DNA from 3 places in the Arthrobacter sp. 05N428_2 genome. Region 3 is predicted to be linked to each of the others. Evidence: riboswitches for the same ligand, from Rfam matches in the RefSeq annotation. Region 3 holds a riboswitch; each other region holds the start of a gene.
What was found. A riboswitch is a leader RNA that binds a small molecule or an ion and turns the genes downstream of it on or off. The one in region 3 is predicted to bind S-adenosylmethionine.
Positions count from the first base shown of each region.

Region 1: linked by a shared signal. The riboswitch ahead of AC1DGI_RS14715 (DUF1737 domain-containing protein) and the one ahead of AC1DGI_RS05205 (aminotransferase class V-fold PLP-dependent enzyme) in region 3 are both predicted to bind S-adenosylmethionine.
Region 2: linked by a shared signal. The riboswitch ahead of AC1DGI_RS07245 (bifunctional o-acetylhomoserine/o-acetylserine sulfhydrylase) and the one ahead of AC1DGI_RS05205 (aminotransferase class V-fold PLP-dependent enzyme) in region 3 are both predicted to bind S-adenosylmethionine.

Region 1 is NZ_JBFTMR010000014.1:33,639-37,906, forward strand. Features, by position in the region: gene purU (formyltetrahydrofolate deformylase) at 1-87, shown strand, start outside; gene AC1DGI_RS14705 (glycosyltransferase family 2 protein) at 84-692, opposite strand; gene AC1DGI_RS14710 (ATP-grasp domain-containing protein) at 676-1,623, opposite strand; SAM riboswitch class IV at 1,937-2,049, shown strand; gene AC1DGI_RS14715 (DUF1737 domain-containing protein) at 2,064-2,369, shown strand; gene AC1DGI_RS14720 (rhodanese-like domain-containing protein) at 2,366-2,785, shown strand; gene AC1DGI_RS14725 (O-succinylhomoserine sulfhydrylase) at 2,782-3,990, shown strand; gene AC1DGI_RS14730 (glutamate--cysteine ligase 2) at 4,003-4,268, opposite strand, start outside.
Region 2 is NZ_JBFTMR010000005.1:109,566-113,833, forward strand. Features, by position in the region: gene metX (homoserine O-acetyltransferase MetX) at 1-766, opposite strand, end outside; SAM riboswitch class IV at 778-893, opposite strand; gene AC1DGI_RS07245 (bifunctional o-acetylhomoserine/o-acetylserine sulfhydrylase) at 953-2,269, opposite strand; SAM riboswitch class IV at 2,330-2,444, opposite strand; gene AC1DGI_RS07250 (VOC family protein) at 2,660-3,298, shown strand; gene AC1DGI_RS07255 (CPBP family intramembrane glutamic endopeptidase) at 3,409-4,218, opposite strand.
Region 3 is NZ_JBFTMR010000004.1:82,279-86,546, forward strand. Features, by position in the region: gene rsgA (ribosome small subunit-dependent GTPase A) at 1-718, shown strand, start outside; gene hisN (histidinol-phosphatase) at 801-1,613, shown strand; SAM riboswitch class IV at 1,717-1,830, shown strand; gene AC1DGI_RS05205 (aminotransferase class V-fold PLP-dependent enzyme) at 1,865-3,283, shown strand; gene AC1DGI_RS05210 (class I SAM-dependent methyltransferase) at 3,379-4,137, shown strand; gene AC1DGI_RS05215 (Nramp family divalent metal transporter) at 4,235-4,268, shown strand, end outside.

The DNA.
Region 1 (4,268 bases), on a different contig from region 3:
GAATGCAAGGCCTTATCCAATGCGGTCCGCTGGCACTGCGAAGGCCGCGTCATCCTGCAGGGCAACCGGACCGTGGTGCTGCGCTAGTTCCCGGTAGCGGGCGCTGAGAGCACCCGGTAGCCGGCGCGGCGTACCCGCCGGGTCAGTTCCGCGTCCACGCCTGCCGGGTCTTCCCGGAACGGCCCGACGTCCTCCAGCACGGATCGGCGGAAGGCCCGGATGTTGAGCGCCGGCATCCGGGCCCGCAGCCGGTTCAGCTTCGCCGGCCGCCGGTGCCCGCAGACCGCGCCGGTGCGCCTGTCGCCGAAACCCTGGAGCATCCGTTTGACAGTGTGCCGGGCCAGGATGCCGTCCGCGTCGACGAGCATCAGGACCTCGCCGGTGGCGTGCTGAAAGCCCAGGTTCAGGGCGGCAGCCTTACCGGCGCGGGCCTGCCGGACGACCTTGATCCGCAGGTCCGCGGCGGCCATAGCCAGCATGAGTTCGGCCGTGGTGTCGGCGGACCCGTCGTCGACCAGCACCACTTCGTAGCGGTCGTAGCTGGTGAGCTGGATGGACCGCACACAGTCCTCGATGTCGCCCGCCCGGTTGAAGGCGGGGACAATGATCGACACCGTGGGCCATTCGTCCAGCAGGGTGGGCGTGCCGCGTCGGCGGCGCAGCGCGGCGCTGACCTCAAACCGCAGCGACATTGGCATGCGTCGCCGGGCTCTGCCGGAAGGACGCCGGGTTGAAGGAAGGCAGCACGAAGGAGGCCAGGACGGCGTCGAGCAATTCGGGTGCGAGCGCGCTGTGGGCGCCGAACCGGGCGCTGACTTCGAGCACCACCGGGGTCCCGTCGGCGCGGCGCCGGACAACGACGCCGACCGGGCCGGTCAGGCCCAGCACGCGGACCGCCGCCATCGCTACATTCCCCACGTCGACGGCCTCTCCTGCCTCAGCCCGGCGGGCGCCCGCCGCGTTAGCCACCGCCCCTTGGGCCGCTTCCGTGTTCTCGACCACGACGACGAACGGCGCGGCGCTGTTGTGCGCCGGGGTGCCGAAAACCATCGGACCGTACTCAGTTCCCGGGATGAATTCCTGCACTATCTGGCCAGCCGGCAGATGGTGCCAGTCCACCTCCGCGCTGCCGTCGACGACGACCGCCCCGCGCCAGCCGCCCGCGACGCGGGGCCGGACGACCACCGGGCCGCCCAGGGCGTCCATGGCGGCGTCGGCGCTGGCGAAGTCCCTCGGCACGCCGAATCGGGGGACGGGCACACCGGCCGACTGCAGCTGCCAGGCGGTGTACAGCTTGTCGCCGGCGAGCGCCACAGGACCCGGTTCGCCGATGACGACGCGGACGTCGGGACCGAACCCGGCGCGGAACGCTGCCAGCTGCGGCAGTTCCTCGCTCACGGTGGGAATGACGAGGTTGACGTCTTCGGCGGCCACCAGCCGGCGGAGTGCAGAGACCAGTTCCGGGTCCGAGGCCCCTGGGACACGAACACCGGTGATGCCCGAGCCTGCCGGCAGCTCGCGGATGTCGGTGCCCAAGACGGGAATGCCCCGTTCTTTGAGCTGGGCCGCTATGGCGTGTCCCGCGGCGCCCCCGGCCCCGGTAACCAGCGCGCGGGGCTTCACAGGTGGCCCTCTTGATGAGACGTGAGCATAAGAATCCAATTCCTTTGCTGAAGTTCCGGCCGCCCCAGTGCTGCGCCGGACAAATTGGTGGATGGAGGTGCCCCCTCAGTAAAAGGGACGTTTCTATCGGATAGCCCGAGTAGGGGCTACCCGAATCTGCCCCGAGGGCCCCGCCGCGCGGCTCGGGCGCTACTGGGGTTGATCCGGGGGCTACCCGAGGCGCTGTCTTGGAATGCCGCAAGCCCGCGGACCGTGACCTCACATGACGCCGGCCCCGGTGCCGGGCGCCGTCGTAAGTGTTAGATTTTTTGTGAGTAATGAGCCCCGGCGACAAGCCCTGACTTGCCGGGCGGCAACCCTCCTTTCGCGGCGGGGTGCCTCAGGTGAAAACTCGGCAATCGACCATTCGAGCTGCAAGCGTGAGAGTAAGGAGACCCGTCATGCCCGACGCGTCCGCGCCCGCTGTGCCCGGCACAGCCGCCGCCCCGTCCCCGGCCGTTCCCGGTCCGGGCACAGAAAAACCACTGGCCTACCGGCTGTTCACCGGCCCCGATGACCGCAGCTTTTGCGAACGCATCTCGGCCGCACTGGCCGACGGCTACGTCCTGCACGGCAGCCCCGCCGTCACGTTCAACGGCAGCACCGTCATAGTGGCCCAGGCCGTCGTGCTGCCGGCGGCAGTCGCGGCCGGCAGCGGCGGCAGCGGCGGCTTCGACGGCGGCTTCGACGGCGGGGACCAGGCATGAGCTACGCCGGCGATCTGAGTCCGCGCCAGGCCTGGGCCAAACTTGGGGCCGGCGCGACCCTGGTGGACGTCCGCACCGCGGCGGAATGGGAGCAGATCGGCATTCCGGTCACCGCGTCCGCCGCCGACGGCCGCCGGGATCCGCTGTTCATCCAGTGGAGCCTCGCCGGCGGGACCCCCAACCCGAACTTCCTGGAGCAGCTCCGCCAGCAGGCGCCAGCGGCCGACGCCGAGCTCCTCTTCCTCTGCCGCTCCGGAGTGCGCTCTGTCGCCGCCGCCAACGCCGCCGCGGCCGCCGGCTTCACCGCCTACAACGTGCTGGAGGGCTTCGAGGGCCAACCGGACGAGACCGGCGCCCGGACTGTAAACGGCTGGAAGAACCGCGGCCTCCCCACCCACGGCGGAAGCACTAAATGAGCTTCAATCCCGACGCCCAGGGCTGGAGCCCGGAAACCCAGGCCGTCCGCGGCGGCCTCGACCGCACCGGGTTCCAGGAAACAACCGAGCCGATCTTCCTGAACTCCGGCTTCGTCTACGAATCCGCCGCCGCCGCGGAACGCGCCTTCACCGGCGAGGACGAGCGCTTCGTCTACTCCCGCTACGGGAACCCCTCCGTAGCCACCTTCCAGGAACGGCTCCGGCTCCTGGAAGGGACCGAGGCGTGCTTCGCCACGGCGTCGGGCATGTCCGCGGTCTTCACCGCGCTCGGGGCGCTGCTCGCGGCGGGCGACCGCGTGGTCGCGGCCCGGTCGCTCTTCGGATCCTGCTTCGTGATCCTGAACGAGATCCTGCCGCGCTGGGGGGTGGAGACGGTCTTCGTGGACGGCCCGGACCTCGAACAGTGGCGGGCGGCGCTGTCGGTGCCGACCACCGCGGTGTTCTTCGAGTCGCCGTCGAACCCGATGCAGGAGATCGTGGACATTGCGGCCGTGAGCGAACTGGCGCACGCCGCCGGCGCCACGGTGGTGGTCGACAACGTCTTCGCCACTCCCCTGCTGCAGCGTTGCGGCGAGCTCGGCGCCGACGTGGTCGTGTACTCCGGCACCAAGCACATCGACGGCCAGGGCCGGGTGCTCGGCGGCGCGATCCTGGGCACCAAGGAGTTCATCGAGGGCCCGGTCAGGCAGCTCATGCGCCACACCGGTCCGGCCCTATCCGCCTTCAACGCCTGGGTTTTAAGCAAGGGCCTGGAAACGATGGCCCTGCGGGTAAGCCATTCCTCGGCCTCCGCGCTGCGGCTGGCCCAATGGCTCGAGGAACAGCCGGCCGTGAGCTGGGTCAGGTACCCGCTGCTGGCGTCCCATCCGCAGTACGAGCTGGCCGCCCGGCAAATGAAGGCCGGCGGCACCGTGCTGACTCTCGAGCTTGCGCAGTCGCCCGGGCGCTCGGCGAAGGCCGCCGCCTTCGCGCTGCTGGATGCGTTGCGGATCATCGATATCTCCAACAACCTCGGCGATTCCAAGTCGCTGATCACCCATCCGGCCACCACCACCCACCGCGCCATGGGGCCCGCCGGGCGTGCCGCGATCGGCCTCAGCGACGGCGTCGTGCGCCTGTCGGTGGGCCTGGAGGACGTCGATGACCTGATCCGCGACCTGGGGCAGGCGCTCAAGCAGGTCTAGCCGCGGCCAGGCCTAGCCACGGCGCACCCGTGACAGCACCGGGGCCGGTTCCGCAGCAGTGTCGGCGTCGGCGCCGCGCAGCGTGACGCGCACGGCGTGGGCGACGACGGCGGCCAGGCCGGCGTCGTCGGCGGGGTTGTCCAGCCCCGGGGCGCGGAGTGCCTGCCGCTGCAGCTGTGAACCCGTACCGTTCGCCAGGATCCGGTCCACGCCGCGGCGGGCCAGCTCCAGTTCCCCCTGCTCGGCGAGGACGGGCGCCAGGAACTCCACCAGCGCGT
Region 2 (4,268 bases), on a different contig from region 3:
TGATGTGGGCGATCCGGCGGGCCAGGGCCAGACCGGCATGCGGTTCCGGGCCGCCGTAGTAGTCGCCGCCGTTGAAGTTGGGGTCCTGGCGGATGGCCAGGGTCTGGGCCTGGGCGAACGCAATCTGCTCGGCCGTGCTGCTGGCACCCACCGAGATCACGGCGCAACGCCGGACCCGTTCCGGGTAACTGACCGCCCATTCGAGGGCGCGCGCTCCCCCGAGGGAACCGCCCAGTACGGCGTGCCAGCTGCCGATCCCCAGGGCGTCCGCGAGGCGGGCCTCGGCGGCGGTGCTGTCCCGGAGGGTGACCAGCGGGAAGCGCGAGCCCCAGGGCCTGCCGTCCGGTGCCGGCGTCGAGGGCCCGGTGGAGCCGTAGCAGCCACCAAGGATATTGATAGAAACCACGAAGTACCGGTCCGTGTCCACGGGCGCGCCGCGGCCAGCCAGCTGCTCCCACCAGCCCGGTTCCTCGCCGGCACCCCGGGTGACATGGGTGTCTCCGGTCAGGGCGTGCTCGATCAAGACCGCGTTGGAGGCGTCAGCATTGAGCGTTCCCCAGGTCTCGTAGGCGAGCGTGACATCCGGCAGGGTGGCGCCGGATTCAAGGGCCAGGGAGCCGATCCGGTGGTGGCGCACCGTCCCGTCCGGGACGGACGCGGCCCCTGTGCCTTTCGTCGTTTGGTGGCCCGTCACGTCATGGCCCGTCGCTTCGCGGCTGGTTGCTGTGCTGTCGGGTGCACCCGTGCGGGCGGCGGCAATCGTCATGTGCGGACCTATCTTTGCGCTTGCCCGCCGTCAGCTGACCGACAGGCCAGGTCTTCACCCGGGGCACCCCGCCGCAGGAGGAGGGTTGCCGGCCAGCAAGCCGGGGCTGTCGCTGGCACTCATGACCTGCCCCGAGTCTACGAAACACGGCCGGGCAAGCGCGAAGATTGTGACGGCTGTGTGACCTCAGGCGGTTTTGGCCGCCCGGAAGCCGGCGTCAAGGTCAGCGACGATGTCGTCGATGTGTTCCAGCCCCACTGACAGCCGGACCAGGCCGGGGTTCACCCCGGCAACCGTCTGCTGTTCGGGCGAGAGCTGGCTGTGCGTGGTCGACGCCGGGTGGATGACCAGGGACCGCACGTCACCGATGTTCGCCACGTGGGAATGGAGTTCGAGGGCATCGACGAAACGTTTGCCGGCCTCCGCTCCGCCGGCGATGTTGAAGGCCACGACGGCGCCGGTACCCTTCGGGCCGTACTTGCGCCCGCGCTCGTACCAGGGGCTGGACGGCAGTCCGGCGTATGCGACGGATTCGACGTCGTCCCTTGCCTCCAGCCATTCGGCCACCTTGACGGCGTTGGCGACATGGCGCTCCACCCTCAGGCTCAGTGTCTCGATGCCCTGGGCGATGAGGAAGGCGTTGAACGGCGAGACGGCCGAGCCGAGGTCGCGCAGCAGCTGGACGCGGGCCTTGAGGATGAAGGAGAGGTTTGCGCCCAGCGCCCCGTCGGCTCCGAGGTCGCGGGCGTAGACCAGGCCGTTGTACGTGGGGTCCGGGGTGTTGAAGCCGGGGAAGCGCTCGGGGTCCTTGCCGAAGTCGAAGTTGCCGGAGTCCACGATCACGCCGCCGATCGCGGTGCCGTGGCCGCCAAGGTACTTGGTGGCCGAATGGACCACGACGTCGGCGCCCCATTCGATCGGCCGGATCAGGTAGGGGGTGGAGAGCGTGTTGTCCACGATCAGCGGTACCCCTGCCCGGTGGGCCACGTCCGCGACGCCTTCGAGGTCCAGCACGTCCTGCCGCGGGTTGGAGACCACCTCGCCGAAGAACAGCTTGGTGTTCGGCTGCACCGCGTCCCGCCACTGGTCCAGGTTGTCCGGGTCTTCCACAAAGGTCACCGAGATGCCGAACTTCTTCAGTGTGTGCGCCAGCAGGTTGTAGGTGCCGCCATACAGGCTGGGGCTGGCGACCACGTGGTCCCCGGCTTCGGCGATGTTGAGGATGGCGAAGGTTTCGGCGGCCTGCCCCGAACTCAGGAGGAGTGCGCCGAGGCCGCCTTCAAGGCTCGCGACCCGCTGCTCCACCGCATCCTGGGTGGGGTTGCCGATCCGGGTGTAGATGGGGGCGAGTTCGGCGAGGGCGAAGCGGTTGGCCGCGCTTTCCGCACTGGGGAAGACGAACGACGTCGTCTGGTAGATCGGGAGCGCCCGGGCTCCGGTGGCTGAATCCGGCTCCTGGCCGGCGTGGATCTGGCGGGTTTCAAAGGACCAGGCGTTGGACATTGGAGAGCTCCTTGTGACTGGGCACAGGCCGTCCGTGGCCCTGGGGCCCGGCCGGCTCTGGCGCCGCGCTTGCCTTCCGGCGGACGCCGGTTGGCCAGGTCTTCACCCGGGGCACCCCACCGCGCAGGAGGGTTGCCGGCCAGCAAGCCGGGGCTCGATGCTGGCGCTCATGACCTGGCTTCAGTCTAGGAAGGCCCCCGGGCGTCTGGATAGCTTTATGACGAAGATGAAGCCGCGCCCCACGTGCAGCCCCGCCAAGCGCCCGCGGGCGCCGGAAAGTGGTGCCGCACCGGGCTGACGCCCGTCGCCCTCGGCCCGCGAAAATGACATCCCATCACGGTTAGGATGCCCTAAGCTGAGAGCCCCATCACAAAGTGCCAAGATGATGGCATGCGCATGGATCACGTCTCTTACGCCTGTGAACAAGATGGCTTGGCTGCCACCACCAAACGTATTGCGACCGCCCTCGGTGTCGAAGCCGTCAAGGGCGGGGTACACCCCCGTTTCGGGACCCGCAACATGATTATTCCGCTCGCCGGACACAAGTACCTGGAGGTCGTGGAGGTCCTTGACCACCCCGCTTCGGACAAGGCCCCGTTCGGCCAGGCCGTACGCGCCCGCTCGGCCGCCGGCGGCGGCTGGATGGGCTGGTGCGTCGAGGTTGACGACCTGGCCCCCTTCGAGGAGCGGCTGGGCCGCGCCGCCGTCAATGGCAACCGCAAGTTCCCGGACGGCCGCGAACTGGTCTGGAAGCAGATCGGCATCCTGGGCCTGATCGCGGATCCGCAGGTCCCCTACATGCTCAAATGGGAGGGCGACCCCGCGTTGCACCCTTCCCACGCGTATGAGAGCAGCGTCAAGATGTCTGAACTCACCATCGCGGGCTCGGCCGAGCGCGTCACCGAGTGGCTGGGCGTCCCCGTGGAGAAGCCGCTGGAGGACGTCGCTGTCAACTGGCTGGCCCCCCGCGGGACGCCGGGAATCATGTCCGTCACTTTCGAAACCGCCTCCGGGGCCGTCACCATCTGACGCCTTCGGTCCACCAAACTTCGGCCGCCAGCAGCGGGTGCCAATGATGCCACCCGCCGCCGGCGGCCGAAACCCTTTAACCCGGCGGGTTGGCCCGGCAGTCCATCGACTCAGCCCAGGCCGATCGCCTTGCCGAAAAGGCTGAAGCCGACGAAGGCGACGGTGTCCAACACCGCATGCGCGATCACCAGCGGCATCACCCGGCGGGTGCGCGTGTAGATCAGGGCAAAAATGACGCCCATGATGGCGTTGCCGATGAACGGCCCGAAGCCCTGGTACAGGTGGTAGCTGCCGCGCAGCATGGAGCTGGCGAAGATGGCCAGCGGCATGCCCCAGCCGAACTTGCCGAGCCGGTCCAGCAGGTATCCCACCACGATCACCTCCTCCACGATCCCGTGCCGGATCGCGGAGAGGATGAGCACCGGCACCGTCCACCAATAGGAGTCCAACGCGCTGGGGATGATCGCCGTAGTTATTCCCAGCGCCCGGCCGGCCGCGTAGAGGCCCAAAGACGGGATCCCGATCAGCGCGGCGAGGCCCAGTCCCTGGACCAGGTCCTTGCCGGGACGGGCGAAGTTGAAGCCCAGTTTCCGGAACGCCGAGGTGCCCGTCCTGGCTGTGAAAGTGCCGCCGGCCGGGTCGGCGGGGCCGGCGGGGCCGGCGGCCCGGTGTTCGGTCAGGAAGTAGATCACCAGCACCACCGGGACCAGGGCGAAGATGATGTCCAGCAGCTGGTAGGTGAGGTCGAAGTATTCGCGGCTGCTCTGCGAGCGGTTCAGCGTCGACGTGCCCTGCGCCAGCGGCGCCCTGGTCATCTTGTCCAGCAACTGCACCACCGAGTACACCGCCGACTGGCCCAGGGACAGCCCCAGGACGATCCAGACTTCTAGCCGCAGCCGACGGCGGGAGGGAACCAACATGCTTCTATCTTGCCTGCCGTTTCAGGGAGTTGACTGCAAGTGCCTATGCT
Region 3 (4,268 bases):
CGCGGCGAACCCGGAACCGCGCACCGGCTTCATCGACCGCGCCCTGGTGGCCGCCTACGACGCCGGGATCGAGCCGCTGCTGCTTGTCACCAAGGCGGACGTCAAAGACCCCGCCGAACTCCTCGCCAACTACGAGCACCTCGACTTTCCGGTGATCATATCCAGGACTGCGGATTCGGCCGCGTCCGGCATCGACGCCCGCTCCGACGACGGCCTGTCTGCCCGGCTGGACAAGGCCGCGGTCTCGCAGCTGCGGGCCTGCCTGGACGGCAAGGTCACTGTCATGCTGGGCCACTCCGGCGTCGGCAAGTCCACCATGGTGAACGCGCTGACCGGGGCCGAACGGGCCACCGGCGGCGTCAACGCGGTCACCGGCCGTGGCCGCCACACGTCCTCCTCCGCGCTGGCGCTGAAGGTCAACGACGCACCCGCAGGCAGCTGGATCATCGATACCCCGGGCATCCGTTCCTTCGGGCTGGCCCACGTGGACCCGGACCGGATTCTGCGCTCCTTCCCGGATCTGGCGCCCGGCACCGAGGACTGCGAGCGGGGCTGCAAGCACGACGCGGCGGCGGTCAACTGTGGGGTGGACGCGTGGGTGCTGTCCGGCCACGCCGGGCCGTCCGGTCCGGCCCGGCTCGCGTCGCTGCGCCGGCTGCTCGGCACCGATCCGCGGATGGAAGCCCAGGAATCCAAGGAACTCGGAAGCGTCTCCTAACAACACATCGCCACAGCTTCTCCGCGGCGGGCGGCGACGTGGCCTCCCCGTCCGCGGCCGGTTTTGACGGTAGTTTGGAACCATGAGTCAACCCGCTTCGAGCTACAACGATGACCTGCGCCTTGCCCATGTACTGGCAGATTCCGTGGATTCCCAGACCATGAGCCGCTTCAAGGCGCTCGACCTTCGGATCGAGACGAAGCCGGACCTCACCCCGGTGACAGACGCCGACAAGTCCGCCGAGGAGGCCATCCGCGGCCAGCTGTCCCGGTCCCGCCCGCGTGACGCCGTCCTCGGCGAGGAGTTCGGCAGCTCCGGCCACGGCTCGCGCCGCTGGATCATCGACCCGATCGACGGCACCAAGAACTTCGTCCGCGGCGTCCCCGTCTGGGCCACCCTGATCGCCCTCGTTGATGAGGGCGAACCCGTGGTCGGCGTCGTCAGCGCACCGGCGCTGGGCAAGCGCTGGTGGGCTGCCAAGGGCGCCGGCGCGTACATGGGCCGCTCGCTGGCGGCCGCCACCCGGCTGAAGGTCTCCAACGTGTCCCGGCTCGCGGACGCGTCGCTGTCCTACTCGAGCCTGGGCGGCTGGAAGCAGCGCGGGAACCTTGACGAGTTCCTCGGCCTGACCGAGGAAGTCTGGCGCACCCGCGCCTACGGCGATTTCTGGTCCTACTGCCTCGTAGCCGAAGGCGCTGTCGACATCGCCTGCGAGCCCGAACTCAACCTCTACGACATGGCGGCCCTGGTTCCAATCGTGACGGAGGCCGGCGGCCGCTTCACCTCGCTTGAGGGCGAGGATGGCCCCTTTGGCGGCAACGCGCTGGCCACCAACTCGATCCTGCACTCGGAGGTCCTCAAGCGCCTGAACCCGGGACTCGACGACCTGCTTTGAGGGACCGTGCCGCGGGCGGGACCGGCGGCCGGATGGCGTAACACACTGCAACACACTGCGGCCATCCTTTTCCGTGCGGCGGCCATGTCCTAGGCTCGACACAGGTCACGAGTGCCAGCGCTAAACCCCGGTTTGCTGGCCGGCAACCCTCCATTCGCGGCGGGGTGCCCCGGGTGACGACCTGGCCGGTCCGGAGCGGACACGGCAAGCGCGGATCCCCTGTCAGCGGGGTCCTTTTCGAGCGAGGTCCCATGACGACTGCCACCATCCCCACCCACCCCGCCGGCCCGGAACTTTCGGAGACACGCTTCGACGCCGGCCGCCGGCCGCTGTCTGCGGTCTCCGGTGCCGAAATCCTGGCCCCGCTGATCCGGGGCGGCGAGGTCCGCTACGCGAACCTGGACTACGGCGCCTCGGCCCCGGCACTCTCCGTGGTTTCCGCCTACCTGAACGAAATCCTGCCGTACTACGCCAGCGTCCACCGGGGCGCGGGGTACGCGTCCCAGCTGAGCACCTCGGTGTACGAAAATGCCCGCAACATCGTCCGCGGCTTTGTCGGCGGCCGTCCGGACGATTCGGTGATCTTCACCCGGAACACGACCGACTCGCTGAACCTGCTGGCCGGCTGCCTGCCTGTCGCCGGCGGCCGGCACACGGGCGAGGTGCTTTACCTGGACATCGAGCACCACGCCAACCTGCTGCCCTGGCAGGGCGTCCCGCACCGCAGCGTCGTGGCGGCCCCCACGCTGGCCCTCACCCTGGCGCGGCTCCGGACGGAACTCGCCCGGGGCGGGGTAAACCTGCTGGCCGTCACCGGCGCCTCCAACGTCACCGGCGAAATCCTGCCGATCCGTGAGCTGGCTGCCCTCGCGCACGAATTCGGCGCCCGGATCGCGGTCGACGCCGCCCAGCTGGCCCCGCACCGCCGCATCAACATCGCCGCGGACGACGTCGACTACCTTGCCTTCTCCGGCCACAAGCTCTACGCCCCGTTCGGCGCCGGTGTACTGGTGGGCCGGCCGGACTGGCTCGACGCCGGAACGCCGCACCTGGCCGGCGGCGGTGCGGTGCGGGACGCCCGGTTGGACAGCGTGAGCTGGACCACCGGGCCGGCCCGCCACGAGGCCGGGTCCCCGAACGTCCTCGGCGCCGCCGCGCTGGCCCGTGCCGGCCAGGTGATCGAGGCACTCGACGAGCAGCAGTGGCACGCCCATGAAGATGCCATCCGCACCTTCCTGGTCGAGGGGCTGGGACAGATCGACGGCGTGAGCGTGCACCACATCTTCGAGGACACCGCCCTGTCGGCGGGCCCGGGGACGATCGGCGTCGTGAACTTCTCGGTCGCCGGTTACGACGCCGGCCTGGTCGCCGCGTATCTGTCCGCGGAACACGGAATCGGCCTGCGCGACGGCCGGTTCTGCGCGCACCCGCTGCTGAAGCGGCTCGGGCTGCCCGCGGGGTCGCTGCGCGCCAGCCTTGGCCTGGGGTCCCGGCTCGATGACGCCCGGCGGCTGCTCGACGGGCTGCAGGAGCTGCGGCGGAACGGCCTCGGCTGGGACTATGTCGTCGACGCCGGCCGCTGGGTGCCGGCCAACGACACCCGCAGCTACCCGCAGTGGGCACCCAACACGCCGGGCACGGCCGGCGCCGCCCCCTGCACCCTCGACTAGCACACCAGGCCGGCACCGGGAGCTGGGGCACCGCCGCCTGCTGCGTGCGGTAAATTCGGTAGGTATCCAGCTTCAGCTGCCGAAGGAGAGCGCACGTGGCACGCGGCGGCCCCAAATTGCACCATGACCGGCGGCGCGAGCTCGGCCGGAGCTTCCAGGACGGCGGCGAGCATTACGACCGGGTCCGGCCCGGCTACCCGGAGGACTCGGCCGACTGGCTGGTCCCGGCCGCGGCCCGCGACGCCGTCGATCTGGGGGCCGGCACCGGAAAGTTCACGGCGCTGTTGGTTGAACGGGGGCTGCGCACGGTCGCCGTCGATCCGTCCCTGGACATGCTCGAGCAGCTGCGCCGGGCCCTGCCGGGCGTCACCGCCGTCGAAGGCACCGCCGAACACACTGGCCTGGCCGCGCAGTCGTACGACCTAGTTACCGTGGCGCAGGCCTGGCACTGGTGCGATCCGCTCCTGGCCAGCACCGAAGTGGCGCGGATCCTGCGCCCGCACGGGGTTCTGGGCCTGATCTGGAACCAGCTCGACACCTCAGTCCCCTGGGTCCACCGGCTGTCCCGGATCATGCACGCCGGCGACGTCCACAAACCGCACTTCAAACCCCCGCTCGGCCCCGAATTCACCGGACTGGAGAGCCACCTGACCCGTTGGGAGGAGCCCGTGAGCACGCAGGACATCCTGGAACTGGCCAAGTCCCGCAGCTACTACCTGCGCGCCGGCGAGGACACCCGCGCCAAGGTGCTCGGCAACCTCGACTGGTACCTCCACGTGCACCTAGGGCATGGGGTCGGCGAGATTCTGCCGCTGCCCTACCTGACGCAGACCTGGCGCGCCGCCAAGGCCTGAGTACGCACCGCATTGCGGAGATCATTCAGCCGCGGCTATTATTTCGGTGAGCCTAACTTTCAGGTGTAGGCAGCAGGAACTTCCATCGGAGCCCGCAGTGCTGGACGTCGCCGGACACGAACCCCCGCCCG